DNA from 4 places in the Allobosea sp. 10L417 genome. Region 3 is predicted to be linked to each of the others. Evidence: predicted binding sites of a transcription regulator. Region 3 holds the regulator's gene; each other region holds the start of a gene.
What was found. Region 3 encodes PhoB, which activates phosphate uptake and scavenging genes when phosphate is short. Its sites were predicted from a motif close to TGTCATNNANCTGTCAT; they were not measured.
Positions count from the first base shown of each region.

Region 1: a site for PhoB is predicted at 1,943-1,959, ahead of ugpB (sn-glycerol-3-phosphate ABC transporter substrate-binding protein UgpB). Genes of this name have one in related genera too.
Region 2: a site for PhoB is predicted at 2,263-2,279, ahead of phnD (phosphate/phosphite/phosphonate ABC transporter substrate-binding protein). Genes of this name have one in related genera too.
Region 4: a site for PhoB is predicted at 2,499-2,515, ahead of AC1DE3_RS09460 (glycerophosphodiester phosphodiesterase). Genes of this name have one in related genera too.

Region 1 is NZ_JBFTJP010000008.1:139,518-143,724, forward strand. Features, by position in the region: gene ugpA (sn-glycerol-3-phosphate ABC transporter permease UgpA) at 1-470, opposite strand, end outside; gene ugpB (sn-glycerol-3-phosphate ABC transporter substrate-binding protein UgpB) at 544-1,869, opposite strand; gene AC1DE3_RS19720 (fumarylacetoacetate hydrolase family protein) at 2,065-3,243, shown strand; gene AC1DE3_RS19725 (methylated-DNA--[protein]-cysteine S-methyltransferase) at 3,320-4,207, opposite strand, start outside.
Region 2 is NZ_JBFTJP010000002.1:69,574-73,780, reverse strand. Features, by position in the region: gene groES (co-chaperone GroES) at 143-430, shown strand; gene groL (chaperonin GroEL) at 485-2,122, shown strand; gene phnD (phosphate/phosphite/phosphonate ABC transporter substrate-binding protein) at 2,344-3,258, shown strand; gene AC1DE3_RS06540 (branched-chain amino acid ABC transporter substrate-binding protein) at 3,434-4,207, shown strand, end outside.
Region 3 is NZ_JBFTJP010000001.1:1,034,313-1,038,519, reverse strand. Features, by position in the region: gene pstA (phosphate ABC transporter permease PstA) at 1-403, shown strand, start outside; gene pstB (phosphate ABC transporter ATP-binding protein PstB) at 443-1,249, shown strand; gene phoU (phosphate signaling complex protein PhoU) at 1,457-2,176, shown strand; gene phoB (phosphate regulon transcriptional regulator PhoB) at 2,188-2,886, shown strand; gene AC1DE3_RS05265 (hypothetical protein) at 2,994-3,173, shown strand; gene AC1DE3_RS05260 (DUF3175 domain-containing protein) at 3,425-3,709, opposite strand; gene AC1DE3_RS05255 (SpoIIAA family protein) at 3,726-4,112, opposite strand; gene AC1DE3_RS05250 (LysR family transcriptional regulator) at 4,167-4,207, opposite strand, start outside.
Region 4 is NZ_JBFTJP010000002.1:699,906-704,112, forward strand. Features, by position in the region: gene AC1DE3_RS09450 (amino acid ABC transporter ATP-binding protein) at 1-738, shown strand, start outside; gene AC1DE3_RS09455 (hypothetical protein) at 904-1,182, shown strand; gene AC1DE3_RS09460 (glycerophosphodiester phosphodiesterase) at 1,291-2,451, opposite strand; gene AC1DE3_RS09465 (hypothetical protein) at 2,617-2,757, opposite strand; gene AC1DE3_RS09470 (RsmB/NOP family class I SAM-dependent RNA methyltransferase) at 2,942-4,207, shown strand, end outside.

The DNA of each region.
Region 1 (4,207 bases), on a different contig from region 3:
ATGGCGTGATTGCCGTTGAGCCGCGGGTTCCAGGGAATGCCGAGCGATTGCAGACCCCGTGCGAGCATGCCCAGCGAGGGATCGAACATGAAGATCCAGAGCACGCCGGCAATGGCGGGCGCCACCGCATAGGGCCAAATCAGCAGGGTCTTGTAGATTTCAGCGCCGCGGATCTGCCGGTCTGCCATCACCGCGAAGAGCAGCGCGATCGACAGCGAGAACACGCAGACGAAGGTCGAGAAGATGACGGTGTTGATGAAGGCCTTGAGATAGCCGGGATCGGCGAACAGCAGCTGGTAGTTCTCGAACCAGACGAACTCGGTCGAAGTGCCGAAGGCGTCTTCAAGCAGGAAGCTCTGCCAGACCGCCTGGCTCGCCGGCCAATAGAAGAACACGACGGTGATCGCGAGCTGCGGCATCAGCAGCAGGAAGGGGATGGTCAGCCCCCGGAAGTACGCGTTCTTCTGCATCGGCTTCCTTGAACAAGACGGCCATCCCGGACGGATTTGTCCGGGATGGCCTGAAGATGCAAGGGCTATCCGCTCAGCGCGAGGCTGTCCGCTCGAACTGGCGCAGCATCTGGTTGCCGCGCTCGGCCGCCGCGTCCAGCGCCGCCTGCGGCGACTTCTGGCCGTTCAGCGCCGCTTCCAGCTCCTCCGACCAGATGTCACGGATCTGGACGAGGCTGCCGTAACGCAGGCCCTTCGAGTTGTCGGTCGGGGTCTTGTTGGTCAGCTCGAGGATCGGGGTCTCGAGATAGGGCTTGTCCTTGTAGAAGCCCGACGCCTTGACCTTCTCATAGGCGGCCTTGGTGATCGGCAGATAGCCGGACTCGGTGTGCAGCTTCACCTGACGATCGACATCCGAGAGGAAGGTGAAGAACTTGGCGACGCCCTTGTATTCGTCAGCCTTCTTGCCACCCATCACCCACAGCGAGGCGCCGCCGATGATCGAGTTCTGCGGCGCGCCCTGCACATCGGGATAATACGGCATCGGCGCGTTGCCCCAGTCGAACTTGGCGTTCGCCTTGACGTTGCCGAAGAAGCCCGAGGAGGTCAGGAAGATCGGGCATTCGCCCGAGGTGAAGCGGCCTTCGCCATTGTTGGTGCGGCCGGAGTAGTCGTAGGTCTTGTCCTTCTGCAGCTCGACCAGATTGGTCCAGTGCTTGAGGAAGGCCGGGCTCTTGTTAAAGTTCAGCACGGCGTCGAAGCCGGCCATGCCGTTGACCTTGGTCGAGAGCGGGATGTTATGCCAGGCGCCGAACTGCTCGATATTGGCCCAGGTCGCCCAGGCGTTCGAGACGGCGCACTTGTCGTAGCCGGCGGCCTTCAGCTTCTTGGCGGCCTCGAAGGTCTCGGGCCAGGTCTTCGGCGGCTTCGCCGGGTCGAGGCCCGCCTTCTTGAAGGCGTCCTTGTTGTACCACATCACCATCGAGGACGAGTTGAACGGCATCGAGAGCATGTCGCCCTTAGCCGTCGAATAATAGCCGGTGATGGCGGGGAGATAGGCGTTCGGATCGAACTTCTCGCCGGCTTCCTTCATCACCTCATGAACCGGCTTGATCGCGCCCTTGGCCGACATCATCGTGCCGGTGCCGACCTCGAAGACCTGCAGGATGTGCGGCGCCTGGCCAGCGCGGAAAGCGGCGATGCCGGCGTTCAGCGTGTCGGGATAGGAGCCCTTGTAGACGGGAACGACCTTGTAGTCCTTCTGCGAGGCGTTGAAGTCCTCGGCGAGCTTGACGACCACGTCGTTGTTGGCGCCCGTCAGGGCATGCCACCACTGGATCTCGGTCTGCGCCAGAGCCGGCGAAGCGCCAGCGAGCGCAAAGGCGGCGACCGACATCAGGATGCGCGATTTGATGCTCATGGAGTGTCTCCCTTCCGCGGGCGGGCGCCGCCGCGGTTCTTGTCGTTGGTGCGCAAGCTAGCATGAAGCGCAGGCGACAGTTCAATGACAAAACGACGACAGTTTTTGCAAGGCACTTATGGCCGCGGCCGGCTTGCGCATTCACGCATAAACGGCTGATCTGCGCGTCCTGCCTCGCCTTTTCCGGACCGCATCATGACGAGCCTCGTCCTTTCCGCCTCGACAACCCTGCCGCAGGATGCCGGCGCCGCCGCGCTGGCCGGCCGCGTCTGGCGGCCCAATCTCGGCGGCCCGGCAGTGGTCACGCTGCGCGATGGACAGCTCGTCGACATCACAGCCGAATTCCCGACCAGCCGCGACCTCTGCGAGAGCGCTGATCCGGCGGCCGCGCTGCGCACCGCGAAAGGCGAAGCTCTGGGCTCGCTCGTCGACATCCTGGCCAATACGCCCGTCGACGGCCGCGATCCGAAGCGCCCCTGGCTGCTCTCGCCGCTCGACCTGCAGGCGGTGAAGGCGGCCGGCGTCACCTTCGCCGTCTCGATGCTGGAACGCGTCATCGAGGAGAAGGCGCGCGGCAACCCGGCCGCCGCCGCGACGATCCGCACGGAGATCGGAAAACTGATCGGCGACGACCTTTCCAAGCTGAAGCCCGGCTCGCCCGAGGCGATGCATCTCAAGGAGGTGCTGATCAAGCAGGGGGCATGGAGCCAGTATCTCGAAGTCGGCATCGGGCCGGACGCCGAGATCTTCACCAAGGCGCCGGCGATGTCGACGGTCGGCACAGGTGCCGATGCCGGCCTGCATCCGGCGTCGAGCTGGAACAACCCGGAGCCCGAAATCGTCCTGATCGTCGCCTCGGACGGGCGGATCGTCGGCGCCACGCTCGGCAACGACGTCAATCTGCGCGATGTCGAGGGCCGCTCGGCCCTGCTGCTCGGCAAGGCCAAGGACAACAACGCGGCGGCAGCCGTCGGCCCCTTCATCCGCTTCTTCGACGCCGGCTTCACGCTCGATCACATCCGCAAGACGACCGTGACCCTGACGGTGGAGGGCGAGGACGGCTTCACGCTGGATGGCTCGTCCTCGATCGCCAAGATCAGCCGCGACCCGGCCGACCTCGCTGCACAGATGATCGGCCCACATCACCAGTATCCGGACGGGGCGGCGCTCTATCTCGGCACCATGTTCGCGCCGATCAAGGACCGCGACGCACCGGGCAGCGGTTTCACCCATAAATACGGGGACATCGTCACCATCGCCGCGCCCGAGCTCGGCAGCCTCGTCAACCGGATGAAGCGCACCGACGCCTGCGAGCCCTGGACCTTCGGCGCCTCGCATCTGATGCGCCACCTCGCGAAGCGCGGGCTGCTTTAGGCGGAGCAGGCAAAGGGCGCGGGCGGATCGCGCTCGCGCTCTTCTGGGACATGTATCTCCGATGTAGGCAGCAAGCTCAGCCAGTGATCGCCTGACCCGCCTCCCAGCCGAGGATGGCGCGCTTGCGCGTCAGACCCCAGTGATAGCCGGTGAGGGCGCCTGACTTGCCGATGACGCGGTGGCAGGGCACCACGAAGGAGATCGGGTTCTTGCCCACCGCCATGCCGACGGCGCGCGCGGCACTGGGCTTGCCGATATGGCTGGCGACGTCGCCATAGGTCGTGGCGCAGCCGACCGGGATCCGGAGCAGAGTCTCCCAGACCCGGACCTCGAAATCCGTGCCGATCAGCACGACGCGCAAGGGCGTCTCGGCCGTCCAGGCCTTGGGTTCGAAGATGCGGGCGGCATAGGGTGCCGTCAGCACCGGATCGTAGTGATAACCGGCATGCGGCCAGCGACGCATCATGTCGGCCAGAGCCTCGGCGCGCCCACCGACGACCTTGCCGCCGTCGACGCTGTTGGAGACCCAGCCCAGCCCCGCGAGCCCGCGATCCGTGACCACGATCAGCGCCTCACCGAAGGGAGAGGCATGGAAGCCGTAGGAGAGCTTCAGCCCCTCTCCGCCGAGCTTCCATTCGCCGGGCGACATCGCCTCATGCGTGACGAAGAGGTCGTGCAGCCGGCCGGGGCCGGAAAGCCCGACTTCAAGCGCAGTGTCGAGGATGCTGGCCGAGGAGGCCAGCAGGCCCTTGGCGTGGTCGAGCGTGATCGCCTGCAGGAAGGCCTTGGGCGTCAGGCCGCACCAGCGCCGGAAGAGATGATGGACATCGGTCGGCGTTGCGCCGGCCGCATCCGCGATCGCCTCGATGGTCGGCTGCTCGCGCCAGTTATGCGTGATGAAGGCCAGGATGCGGCGGACCGTATCGTAGTCCGAGCCCGGCGCCACGGCAGGGAAATCGGCCTC
Region 2 (4,207 bases), on a different contig from region 3:
CGCAGGCTTCCTTGACTCTCCGGGACCCCGAGCCTATCTCCCCGCCATCTGTTAGCACTCTCATTCGCTGACTGCTAACAGCCTCCCCCGGGTGTCCATCAGCGGCGCCCGAACCGAATAAGACCGAGAGGAAGACAGAACCATGAAGTTCCGTCCGTTGCATGACCGCGTCGTGGTCCGCCGCCTTGACAGCGAAGAGAAGACCAAGGGCGGCATCATCATCCCCGAGACCGCCAAGGAAAAGCCCCAGGAGGGCGAGGTCATCGCCGTCGGCTCCGGCGCGCGTGACGAGGCCGGCAAGCTCGTTGCCCTCGACGTCAAGAAGGGCGACCGCGTCCTGTTCGGCAAGTGGTCGGGCACCGAGGTCAAGATCGATGGTCAGGACCTCCTGATCATGAAGGAATCCGACATCATGGGCGTCGTCGGCTGATAGCCGCCTGACCGCTTTCTCAACTTTTCAATTTCAGTCCAAGGAGTAGCTCTCATGGCTGCCAAAGACGTCAAATTCGGCACTGAAGCCCGCGACAAGATGCTGCGCGGCGTGGATGTCCTCGCCAATGCCGTGAAGGTCACGCTGGGTCCGAAGGGCCGCAACGTCGTGATCGAGAAGTCGTTCGGCGCTCCGCGCATCACCAAGGACGGCGTCACCGTCGCCAAGGAGATCGAGCTTTCCGACAAGTTCGAGAACATGGGCGCCCAGATGGTCCGCGAAGTCGCTTCGCGCCAGAACGACCATGCCGGCGACGGCACCACCACCGCCACCGTTCTCGCCCAGGCGATCGTCCGTGAAGGCGCCAAGTCGGTTGCGGCCGGCATGAACCCGATGGACCTGAAGCGCGGCATCGACCTCGCTGTCGAGGCCATCGTCGCCGATCTCAAGAAGAACTCGAAGAAGGTCACCTCGAACGCGGAAGTCGCGCAGGTCGGCACCATCTCGGCCAACGGCGACTCGTCGGTCGGCGAGATGATCTCGAAGGCCATGCAGAAGGTCGGCAACGAGGGTGTCATCACCGTCGAGGAAGCCAAGACCGCCGAGACCGAGCTCGACGTCGTCGAGGGCATGCAGTTCGACCGTGGCTACCTCTCGCCGTACTTCATCACCAACTCCGAGAAGATGGTCGCCGAGCTCGACGACCCCTACATCCTCGTCTTCGAGAAGAAGCTGTCCTCGCTCCAGGCGATGCTGCCGATCCTCGAGGCCGTCGTTCAGACCGGCAAGCCGCTCCTCATCATCGCCGAGGACGTCGAGGGCGAGGCTCTGGCCACGCTCGTCGTCAACAAGCTCCGTGGCGGCCTGAAGGTCGCGGCCGTCAAGGCTCCGGGCTTCGGTGATCGCCGCAAGGCCATGCTCGAGGACATCTCGATCCTGACCGCCGGCCAGATGATCTCGGAAGACCTCGGCATCAAGCTCGAGACCGTGACGCTCAACATGCTCGGCCGCGCCAAGCGCGTGCGCATCGAGAAGGAGAACACCACGATCATCGACGGCGCCGGCAAGAAGAAGGACATCGAGGCTCGCGTCGGCCAGATCAAGGCCCAGATCGAGGAGACCTCCTCGGACTACGACCGTGAGAAGCTCCAGGAGCGTCTGGCCAAGCTCGCCGGCGGCGTCGCGGTCATCCGCGTCGGCGGCGCGACCGAGGTCGAGGTCAAGGAGAAGAAGGACCGCGTCGACGATGCTCTGAACGCGACCCGCGCTGCGGTCGAAGAAGGCATCCTTCCCGGCGGTGGCGTTGCGCTCCTGCGCGCCCTGTCCTCGGTCAAGGGCATCAAGACCCAGAACGACGACCAGAAGACCGGCGTCGAGATCGTCCGCAAGGCGATCGCCGCTCCGGCCCGCCAGATCGTCGACAACGCCGGCGATGACGGCGCGGTCGTGATCGGCAAGCTGCTCGAGTCGAAGGACTACTCCTACGGCTACAACGCCCAGACCGGCGAGTACGGCGATCTGGTCAAGGCTGGCATCATCGACCCGACCAAGGTCGTGCGCACGGCGATCCAGGACGCGGCTTCGATCGCGGGCCTGCTGATCACCACCGAGGCGATGGTCGCCGACCTGCCGAAGAAGGACGCCCCGATGCCCCCGATGGGCGGCGGCGGCATGGGCGGCATGGACTTCTGAGGAAGTCCAGGCGCTCAAGCGCTTTGACTGCCGAAACCGGGCACGCCCGGTTTCGGTGGCGGCATGGACTTCTGATCCACCGCTCCCGGCGAGACCACGGAAGGCCCGGCGCAAGCCGGGCCTTCTGCGTTTCACGGCGCCGTCATCCACCCGCCATCCAGCCGTCGCCTGATGCATGCACCCAACCGCGGTCAATTCATTCGCGTACCCTGGGAGGCATCATGCCGACACGCCGCTCAGTCCTCGCCGGCCTTGCCGCCACGACCGCCGTCCCTGCTTTCGCGCAGGCGCCGGACTGGCGACAGAGCATCAAGGAGGTGCGCTTCGGCGTCTCTTCCGCCGAGAACGAAGCGGGTGCCGTCGCCCGCACCCAGCCGATGGTCGACTACCTATCGCAGCGTCTCGGCGTGCCCGTGCGGTTCTTCCGAGTTTCGGACTATGCCGGTCTTGTCGAGGCGATGCGGGCCGATCAGGTCGACTTCGCCCGGTTCGGGCCCGCGGTCTACGCGCTCGGGCGCCGCGTGCTGGGCGACAAGCTCCAGCCGCTGCTCCGCGATGTCGATAACCACGGGCAGGAGGGGTACTATTCGGTGCTGCTGGTCCGCGCGGAGAGCCCCTACCAGAACCTTGCCGATCTCAAGGGCAAGGTCATGGCCTTCGCCGATCCGAACTCGACCTCCGGATACGCCTTCCCCGCCTATTTTCTGCGCAAGCAAGGTTTCGACCCGAAAGCTCATTTCAGCGGCACGGTCTTTTCCGGCGGGCACGACAACTCCGTATTGGCGCTGGTGCGGGGCCAGTTCGACGTCGTCGCGACCTATCAGGTCAATACCGAGTCCGGCGTCGCCCAGCGCCTCGCCCAACGCGGCATGATCCAGGCCGGCTCGACCCGCGTGCTCTGGACCTCGCCACTGATCCCCTCCAGCCCGTTTTCGACGCGCGCCAACCTGCCGCAGGGTCTCAAGGACGACTTCGTCGCCGCGATGAGCGCGATGAAAGAGGCCGCTCCGGACGTCTGGAAGACCTTCACCGACGGCCATGTCTCGCGCTATGCGCCCGCGCGCCATGAGGATTATCTTGACGTCATCGCCGTCACCGAAGAGCTGGAGGCTCAGCGCAAGGCGCGGAGCGGCTGAGGCCTTTCCGAGCCACCCGCAAGCTCCCCAAGCCCGCCATGGCATTGCCATGCGTTTGTCGCCGTGCCTGATGAAAATGCGGGCAGTGTCCCTCGGGTCGCCCCTGGCCTATACAGGCGACAAGCGATCCCCGGCGGGATCGCGCGCATAAATTGCATGTCGTAGGGAGATGCAGATGAAAAAGTCCCACTTCCTCTCCGGCGTCGCGCTGGCCGCTACGCTGTTCCTCTCGGCCCAGGCCGCCCAGGCCGACATCACGATCGGCCTCATCGCGCCGCTGACCGGCCCTGTCGCCGCCTATGGCGATCAGGTGAAGAACGGTGCCCAGACCGCCGTCGACGTCATCAACAAGAATGGTGGCGTGCTCGGCGAGAAGCTCGTGCTGAAGCTCGCCGACGATGCCGGCGATCCCAAGCAGGGCGTCTCATCCGCCAACCTCCTCGTCGGCGAGAAGGTCAAGTTCGTGGTGGGTCCGGTGACCTCGGGCGTCGCCATGGCGGTTTCCGACGTGCTCTCCGAAAGCGGCGTGCTGATGGTGACGCCGACCGCAACCTCGCCGGCCCTGACCACGCGCGGCCTGACCAATGTCTTCCGGACCTGTGGCCGTGACGACCAGCAGGCGGAGATCGCCGCCGCCTATGTCCTGAAGAACCTGAAGGACAAGAAGATCGCGATCGTCCACGACAAGGGCACTTACGGAAAGGGCCTCGCCGACGCCTTCCAGAAGGGCATCAATGCCGGCGGGCTCAAGGAAGTCGTCGCGCTGACCGTCAACCCCGGCGACAAGGATCTCTCGGCCGTCGTGACGCGCCTCAAGGCCGCCAATGTCGATCTGATCTATTTCGGTGGCTACCACCCCGAGGGTGGCCTGCTCTCGCGCCAGCTCGCCGATGCCGGCGTCAAGGCCACGATCATCGGCGGCGAGGGTCTCTCCAACACGGAGTTCGCG
Region 3 (4,207 bases):
CATCGCGATCCCGGTCATCGTGCGCACCACCGAGGACATGCTGAACCTCGTGCCCGGCCCGCTGCGCGAAGCCGGCTCGGCCCTCGGCGCCCCGCCGTCGGTCGTCATCACCTCGGTGACCTGGCGCGCCGCCAAGGCCGGGATGGTGACCGGTATCCTGCTGGCTCTCGCCCGTATCGCCGGCGAGACCGCGCCGCTGATCTTCACCGCGCTGAACAACAATTTCTGGTTCTCGCCGACCCTGGTCGGCGGCGTCTCGAACCTGCCCGTCACCATCTACCAGTTCGCCTCCGCTCCCTATGAGAACTGGCAGCAACTGGCCTGGGCGGGATCGCTGATCATCACGGTCTCGATCCTGCTGCTCTCGATCATTGCCCGCCGCTTTGTCGCCGGCGGCAAATAAGACTTGAATCCAACCCGGTCGCGTCCGACCTTGAGGACCATGTCGATGCTTTCGACCCTTGAACTCTCCCCGCAGACGCTCGATGCCGAGGCGCCCGTCCGGATCGCGGTGAAGAACCTCGATTTCTACTACGGCGAGCACAAGGCGCTGAAGAACATCAATCTCGATTTCCGCGACCGGCACGTCACCGCGCTGATCGGCCCGTCGGGCTGCGGCAAGTCGACCCTGCTGCGCATCTTCAACCGGATCTACTCGCTCTATCCGGAGCAGAAGGCCACCGGCGAGATCATGCTCGACGGGCGCAACATCATCTCGAACGATGTCGATGTGAACGAGCTGCGCTCGCGCGTCGGCATGGTGTTCCAGAAGCCGACGCCCTTCCCGATGTCGATCTACGACAACGTCGCCTTCGGTATCCGCCTCTACGAGAAGCCGCCGAAGTCCGAGCTCGACGACCGCGTCGAGGGCGCGCTGCGCCGTGCCGCGCTCTGGGACGAGGTCAAGGACAAGCTGAAGAGCTCCGGCATGGGTCTCTCCGGCGGCCAGCAGCAGCGCCTGTGCATCGCGCGAACCATCGCCCAGAAGCCTGAAGTGATCCTGTTCGACGAGCCGACCTCGGCGCTCGACCCGATCTCGACCGGCAAGATCGAGGATCTGCTGGAGCAGCTGAAGAGCGACTTCACCATCGCCATCGTCACGCACAACATGCAGCAGGCGGCCCGCATCTCGCAGTATACCGCCTTCATGTATCTGGGCGAGGTCGTCGAATTCGCGCCGACCAATACCATCTTCATGAACCCTGCCAAGAAGCAGACGCAGGACTACGTCACCGGCCGGTTCGGCTGAAGACCGGTTTCAAACCAGCAGCCCTCATCCTGAGGAGCCGCGCGAGCGGCGTCTCGAAGGATGGTCCAGGAGGCTCCGGAACCAACCGGAGCATCCTTCGAGACGCAAGCTTCGCTTGCTCCTCAGGATGAGGGCTGAGGGTTGAGCATGCCGACCTGAAAACGACGACGCTGCATCGGCGCTAATGATCTAGAGGACACGCCGCCCATGACCGACCACATCGTCCGCTCCTACGATACCGATCTCGAAGGCATCCGCCGCAGCCTCGCCGAAATGGGCGGCATGGCCGAGCGCATGCTGGGCGATTCGACCGTGGCGCTGGTGCGCCGCGACACCGGCCTTGCCCAGAAGATCATCACGGCCGACCAGCGCCTCGACAACCTCCAGCGGGACGTCGAGGAAAAGGCGGTACTGACCATCGCCCGGCGCCAGCCGCTCGCCAACGACCTGCGCGAGCTGATTTCGGCGATCCGCATCGCCGCCGACATCGAGCGCGTCGGCGATCTCGCCAAGAACATCGCCAAGCGCGCCGTCGCCATCGCCGGCCAGTTCCAGCCGCCGCACCGCGCCGTGGTCGGGCTCGAGCACATCAGCCGCCTGGTGCAGGCGCAGCTCAAGGACGTTCTCGACGCCTACGCCGCCGGCAACGAGCAGAAGGCGCTCGACGTCTGGCGCCGCGACGACGAGATCGATGCGCTCTACACCTCGCTGTTCCGCGAGCTCCTGACCTATATGATGGAGGATCCGCGCAACATCACCTTCTGCACGCATCTCCTGTTCTGCGCGAAGAACATCGAGCGCATCGGCGACCACACCACCAACATTGCCGAGACGATCCACTATCTCATCACCGGCGACTCGCTCGACGTGAACCGGCCGAAGCTCGACACGACCAATATCGAGGTCGAGGCGATCACCGGGAACTGAAGCAGATCATCATGGCCGCACGCATCCTGATCGTCGAGGACGAGGAGCCGCTAACCCTGCTGCTGCGCTACAATCTCGAGGCCGAGGGCTTCGAGGTCGACAGCGTCGCGCGCGGGGATGACGCCGAACTGCATCTGCGCGACCACACGCCTGATCTCGTGCTGCTCGACTGGATGCTGCCGGGCCTTTCTGGCATCGAACTCTGCCGCCGCTTGCGCTCGCGGCGCGACACCGAACGCGTGCCGATCATCATGCTGACGGCGCGTGGCGAGGAGACCGAACGCGTGCGCGGGCTCGCGACTGGCGCGGACGATTATGTGGTGAAGCCCTTTTCGTTGCCGGAGCTGATCGCGCGCATACAGGCGCTGCTGCGCCGCGCCAAGCCGGGCCATGTCGCGGGGCTGCTCGCCGCCGGCGACCTCGAACTCGATCGCACGACCCGGCGCGTCCGCCGTGCCGGCAGCGAGCTGCATCTCGGCCCGACCGAGTTCCGGCTGCTCGAGTTCTTGATGCAGGCGCCCGGCCGCGTCTATTCGCGCGCCCAGCTTCTCGACGCCGTCTGGGGCCGCGACGTCTATATCGATGAGCGCACCGTCGACGTTCATGTGGGCCGGCTGCGCAAGGCGATCACGCCGGCCAATACCAAGGATCCGCTGCGGACAGTCCGCGGCGCCGGTTACGCCTTCGACGAAACCTTTGCGCGCAGCTGAGCGGCGCTGCAGCTCTGCTCCTCATCGCAACTTGCCGTGAACCTTGCCCGGCCGCTCGCGTTGATCTTGAAGATCGACGCGAGCCAGAGGAGGTCGCCGTGAGCAAGATGCCGCCCATCCCGCCGGCCAATCGAAGCGACAAGGGTCCGGGCGAGCCAGATCATGCCGAGCGCGATCTGCGCAGCGCCAGAGGTGGCGAGCGCCGACCAAGCCAGCCTGATCAGCAGGGCCAGCAGGGCAATACACGCATCAACACGACCCATCAGGGTCTGCAACAGGATCGTTGAGGAGGTTGCCGAACGTCGACCTCGACCAAGGCGCCGCAGAGCATCCGGCACGGCGGCCCCGGCTCATCGCATGAGAACGCGAAGAAGCCGCCGGACATCCGCTTGCCGATGACAACCGGCGGCACGCTCGCGTTTCGGGTGGCGGCGGCGAACGCGACAGCCACCTCTCGCATGATCCGGCGCGCAAGGGAGGCAGGGCGCGATGAGAACCGGCCTTCAGGTCGATCCCCTGAAGGGCGACGGCAGGCGCTTCAGCCCTCTCGGTGGAAGAGGCGGCGCAAGCTGTGCTTGGCCGCTTCCAGAGTTCTGCGGCGCTCGGCCGGCAGTTTCCGGCCGGCGCGGTTGATGTAGAAGGTGAGCATCGACATCGCCGAGCGATAGGGGCCCGATTTGCGCCGGCGGCTGTGCTCGGCCGACCGCTTCAGCGAGCGCGCGATCTGACGCGGATCGCCACGCGTGAACACGGCTTTCTCGAAATCGAGCGCGTTGCTCCGGCTGGTGATATCGGCCGACCATCTGTGCTTGTGGACGGGCATGGCGTCCTCCTGTCGGTCAGGCGTTTGGTCCGCCCTCGATGTCGCCGGCCCAGGTCAATGCGGTCTCGTACTCCTCCGGCTTGAAGGTGCGAACAGTCACGAAGGGGATCGCCGGATTGAGCAGGTCGACGAAGGCCGCAAGCCAGCCCCTGTCGGTGATCACCGCCTCGCGCGGGAAGCGTTGCAGCTCCCACAGCTTGCCGAGGCTGTAGCGCGCATCCTTCCAGGCGGCAGCCAAGGTCATATCGGTGAAATCGGTGAGGTCGGCGAGGATGCCGACTTTCTCGTGTCGTGCGAGCTTCGCGTCGATATCGGCCATGATCCCATCGAGATCGTCGCTGGTCAGCGTCTGCGACAGGCGGTAGGCGCCGACATGGTCGGGGGCGGGCAGGATCGTTAACATGACTCCTCCTTGCTCCAGACAACGCGGGGCAAGAGCGGAAGTTTCGCCCAATGATCAGGCGGCTGAGGATCCACGGGTGGCGGCATCGAACCGCG
Region 4 (4,207 bases), on a different contig from region 3:
AACACCGCGACCGCGGTCGAGATGATCGGCGTGAACAAGTGGTACGGCGAGTTCCACGTTCTGCGCGATATCAACCTCAAGGTTCAGCGCGGTGAGAAGCTCGTGATCTGCGGCCCGTCGGGTTCGGGCAAGTCGACGATGATCCGCTGCATCAACCGGCTTGAAGAGCATCAGAAGGGCCAGATCATCGTCGACGGCACGGAGCTCACCAACGACCTCAAGAAGATCGACGAGATTCGCCGTGACGTCGGTATGGTGTTCCAGCACTTCAACCTGTTCCCGCATCTGACGATTCTGGAGAACCTGACGCTGGCGCCGATCTGGGTGCGGAAGATGCCCAAGAAGGACGCCGAGGAGATCGCGATGCACTATCTCAAGCGCGTCAAGATCCCCGAGCAGGCGGCGAAATATCCGGGCCAGCTGTCCGGTGGCCAGCAGCAGCGAGTGGCGATCGCCCGCTCGCTGTGCATGAGCCCGAAGATCATGCTGTTCGACGAGCCGACCTCGGCGCTCGACCCCGAGATGGTCAAGGAGGTGCTCGACACCATGGTCTCGCTGGCGGAGGAGGGCATGACCATGCTCTGCGTCACGCACGAAATGGGCTTCGCCCGCCAGGTCGCCGACCGCGTCATCTTCATGGATGCCGGCCAGATCGTCGAGATGAACACCCCGAACGAGTTCTTCAAGAACCCGCAGCATGAGCGCACCAAGCTCTTCCTCAGCCAGATCCTGCACTGAGGAAGAACAGCTTAGCGAGCGATGGAAGCGCGCCGGCCTTGCCGGCGCGCTTTTTCGTTTGGCAAGCAGTTCCTAGGGTGCGCGAAGCATCTTCGACTGCAGCTGAAGCTTTCTACGGAACGAGTCTCCGTCCGGTGCGTTGATGGCGCAAACGGAGGATACGCGATGAAACGTTTTGTCCCAATCATTGCTGTTGCTCTTCTCGCGAGCAGCGGCGCCTATGCTCAGTCGATCAACATCGGTCCAGGTGGCGTTAGCGTCGACCCCCGTACCCCCCATGAACGGGCAATCGATCGCGAGATGCGTCAGGACCGTTATGATCGCACGCCTGAACGCGAGTGGCGCCGCGCCAACTACTATCGCGGCGACGATTGCCGCACCGTCACGACCGAGCGTGAGACGCCGCGCGGCGTCGTGAGGCGCACGACCCGCATTTGCGATTGACCGATTTGAAGGGGAGCGGGCGAGAAGCCCGCTGAAGGCCAGGCCCCGTGGCGAATTTCGCCGCGGGGCTTGGCTTGTCCGGCTGTCGGCCTCGTCCGACGGGATGGCTTACTTCGCGTCGCGCGCCTTCACGGCCTGATCCGAGAAATCCGAAAACAGGCCATCGATGCCGAGCGCGAAGAATGCCTTGTACTCGGCCGCGGCGTCGCCCTTGAAGTCCGAGGTCAGCCGCTTGGGCTCGCTGCGGAAGGTCCAGGTGTGGACCAGAAGGCCGGCGGCATGGGCGTCCTTGACCACGTTCGTCGGCGCGATCAGCGTGCGGTCCTGCTCGTCGATCTTGCCGTCACCGTTGAGATCCTTCGGCTTGCCGTCCTCGCCAATGGTCTGCTTGCCAGCAAGGATATAGGGCTTCCAGGGGCCGACGCCGTCGGCGTAGGTCGCGATCTCCTTGAGCCCTTCAGCGGAGAGCATGTCCTGGAAAGTCCGCTTGTCGCCGAGCACCGCGAAGTCATAGGGGCGGTCGAACGGCGCCACGAGAGTCACCTTGCCGTCCTTGTCGACATCGTCGCCGTCGACGAGCTGCACGAGGCGCAGCTGCGTCTTCTTGCGCAGGTATTTCAGATTCCCGGTCTCGAAGCTCTGGATGAACACCGGCGAGGTCTTCTCGGTCCAGCCGGCCGCCTTGAGCATGTCGAGCAGTTTGTCCTCGAAGGCGAGGCCCAGCGAGGCGTGATAGGTCGGGTGCTTGGTCTCGGGATAGATGCCGATGGTGCGGCCGGTCCGGGCGCTTTCCGACTTGGCGAGGTCGATCACCTCCTGAAACGCCGGAATCTGGTACTTGCCGTTTTGCGACTGGTCGCGATCGGCGAAGGCCTGCTTGGCACGCAGGGTCTTGATCTCGGCCAGGGTGAAGTCGTTGGCGAACCAGTCGGTGGTGTCGATGCCGTCGACCTTGCGCGTCGTCTTGCGATTGGCGAATTCCGGTCGGTCGGCGACGTCGGTGGTGCCGCTTAGCATCGGCTCGTGCCGCACGACCAGGACGCCGTCCTTAGTTGAAACCAGGTCGGGCTCGATGAAATCCGCGCCCATCTCGATGGCGAGCTTGTAGCCCTCGATCGTGTGCTCGGGCATGTAGCCGCTGGCGCCGCGATGGGCGATGATCAGGGGCTTGCGGCTGTTGGAAGCGGATGCCTCCTGGGCGGGCGCCGCAAGCGGCTGCATGGCCAGTGCGGCGAGGAGCGATGTCGAGAGAAGCAGCGTTTTTTTCATGGTTTGACCCGGCTCGCGGAAATGCGCGCGAAGTTAGGTCGAGTGATGTGACAGCCCCATGAAAAGATTGCTTCGTTTTGCCGTCAGCTCAGGCGCCATGCGGCGGGCGACAAAAAAGCCCGCGCCGGCAATACCGGGCGCGGGCTCGTTCGTATCGATGTCGGATCAGCGGCGGTTCTCGAGGGAGGTCTTCGCATCGAGGCGCTTGGAGGCCGGCGGCGTGAAGTCCTGCTGCGGCTGGGTTGCGCAAGCGGCAAGGCCGAAGGCGACAAGGCTCAGAATGACGATGCGGCTGGCGCTTTTCATGTGCGGATATCCTGATGGCCGCGAGATGCGGTTGCATCGTCTTTCCCCTTGTGAAACGAGCGCGTCAAGTGCATGCCGCATGGGGCACCATGCCTCGGCGTGATATTTGAACCGGTCGAAGCACACTACACTCACCGCCTTGCGGGCGCCGGGCCTGATTTGCCTGCGCCAGGATTGAAGCACCATGACGCCAGCCGCCCGGATCAGCGCCGCCATAGAGGTGCTGCAGGACATCATCGAGCGCCGCCGCCCGGCGGCCGATGCGCTGAAGGATTGGGGGCTGTCGCGTCGCTTCGCCGGTTCGAAGGACCGCGCCGCCATCGCTTCGCTCGTCTACGATGCCCTGCGGCGCAAGGCCTCGTCCAGCTATTCGATGGCGTCCGAAGAGCCCCGCGGGCTGGTGCTCGGCATGCTCGCCGGGCTGCGCGGCCTGCCCCGCGACGAGATAGCAGCGCTGTTCTCGGGCGAGAATCACGCGCCCGCTCCGCTCACGGCTGACGAGACCGCACTCCTGGCCGCCTTCTCGGACGATGGGGCGCCCGCCTGGGTGCGGGCGGACGTGCCCGAATGGCTCTGGCCGTCGTTCGAGGCCGGCTTCGGTGAAGCTGCGACGGCGGAAGGGCAGGCGCTGGCCGCCCGTGCGTCGATCGACCTGCGCGTCAACCGCCTGAAGGCCGGCCGCGACGACGTTCTCCGGGATCTCGCCCACCATCAGCCGGAGACCGGCGCCTGGTCTCCCGATGCGCTGCGCTTCCAGCCGGGCCATGACGGGCGCGGCCCCTCGCTGCATGCGGAACCCGGCTTCTTCGCCGGCGCCTTCGAGGTGCAGGACGAAGGCTCGCAGCTGGTGACGTTGCTCGCGGGCGCGCGACCTGGCCAGACCGTGATCGATCTCTGCGCCGGGGCAGGAGGCAAGACACTGGCGCTCGCTGCGCTGATGGCCAATCGCGGCAGTCTCTACGCCACCGATCTCGATAGCCGCCGGCTCGCGCCGCTGCATGACCGCGTGGCGCGCTCGGGCGCGAGCATCGTCGAGGTGCGCATTCCGCGTTCGCGCGGCCATGAGCCCTTCGCCGACATCGCCGGACAGGCCGATCTCGTGCTGGTCGATGCGCCCTGCACCGGCTCCGGCACCTGGCGGCGCAACCCGGATGCGAAATGGCGCGTGCGCCCCGGCGCGCTGGCCGAACGGATCAAGGATCAGGCCGAGGTGTTGGCGCGCGCGGCCAAGCTGGTGCGCCAGGGTGGGCGCATCGCCTACATCACCTGCTCCATGCTGCCTGAGGAAAATGACGAGGCGATCCGTGCCTTTCTTGGCCGCCATCCCGGCTTCGCACCGGTCGCGCCGATCGACGTGCTCAAGGGGGCGGAGAGCGACTTCTCCCTGCTCGCCCGCTTCGCCACCCAATTCGGCCTACAGCTCTCGCCGCGACGCACCGGCACGGACGGG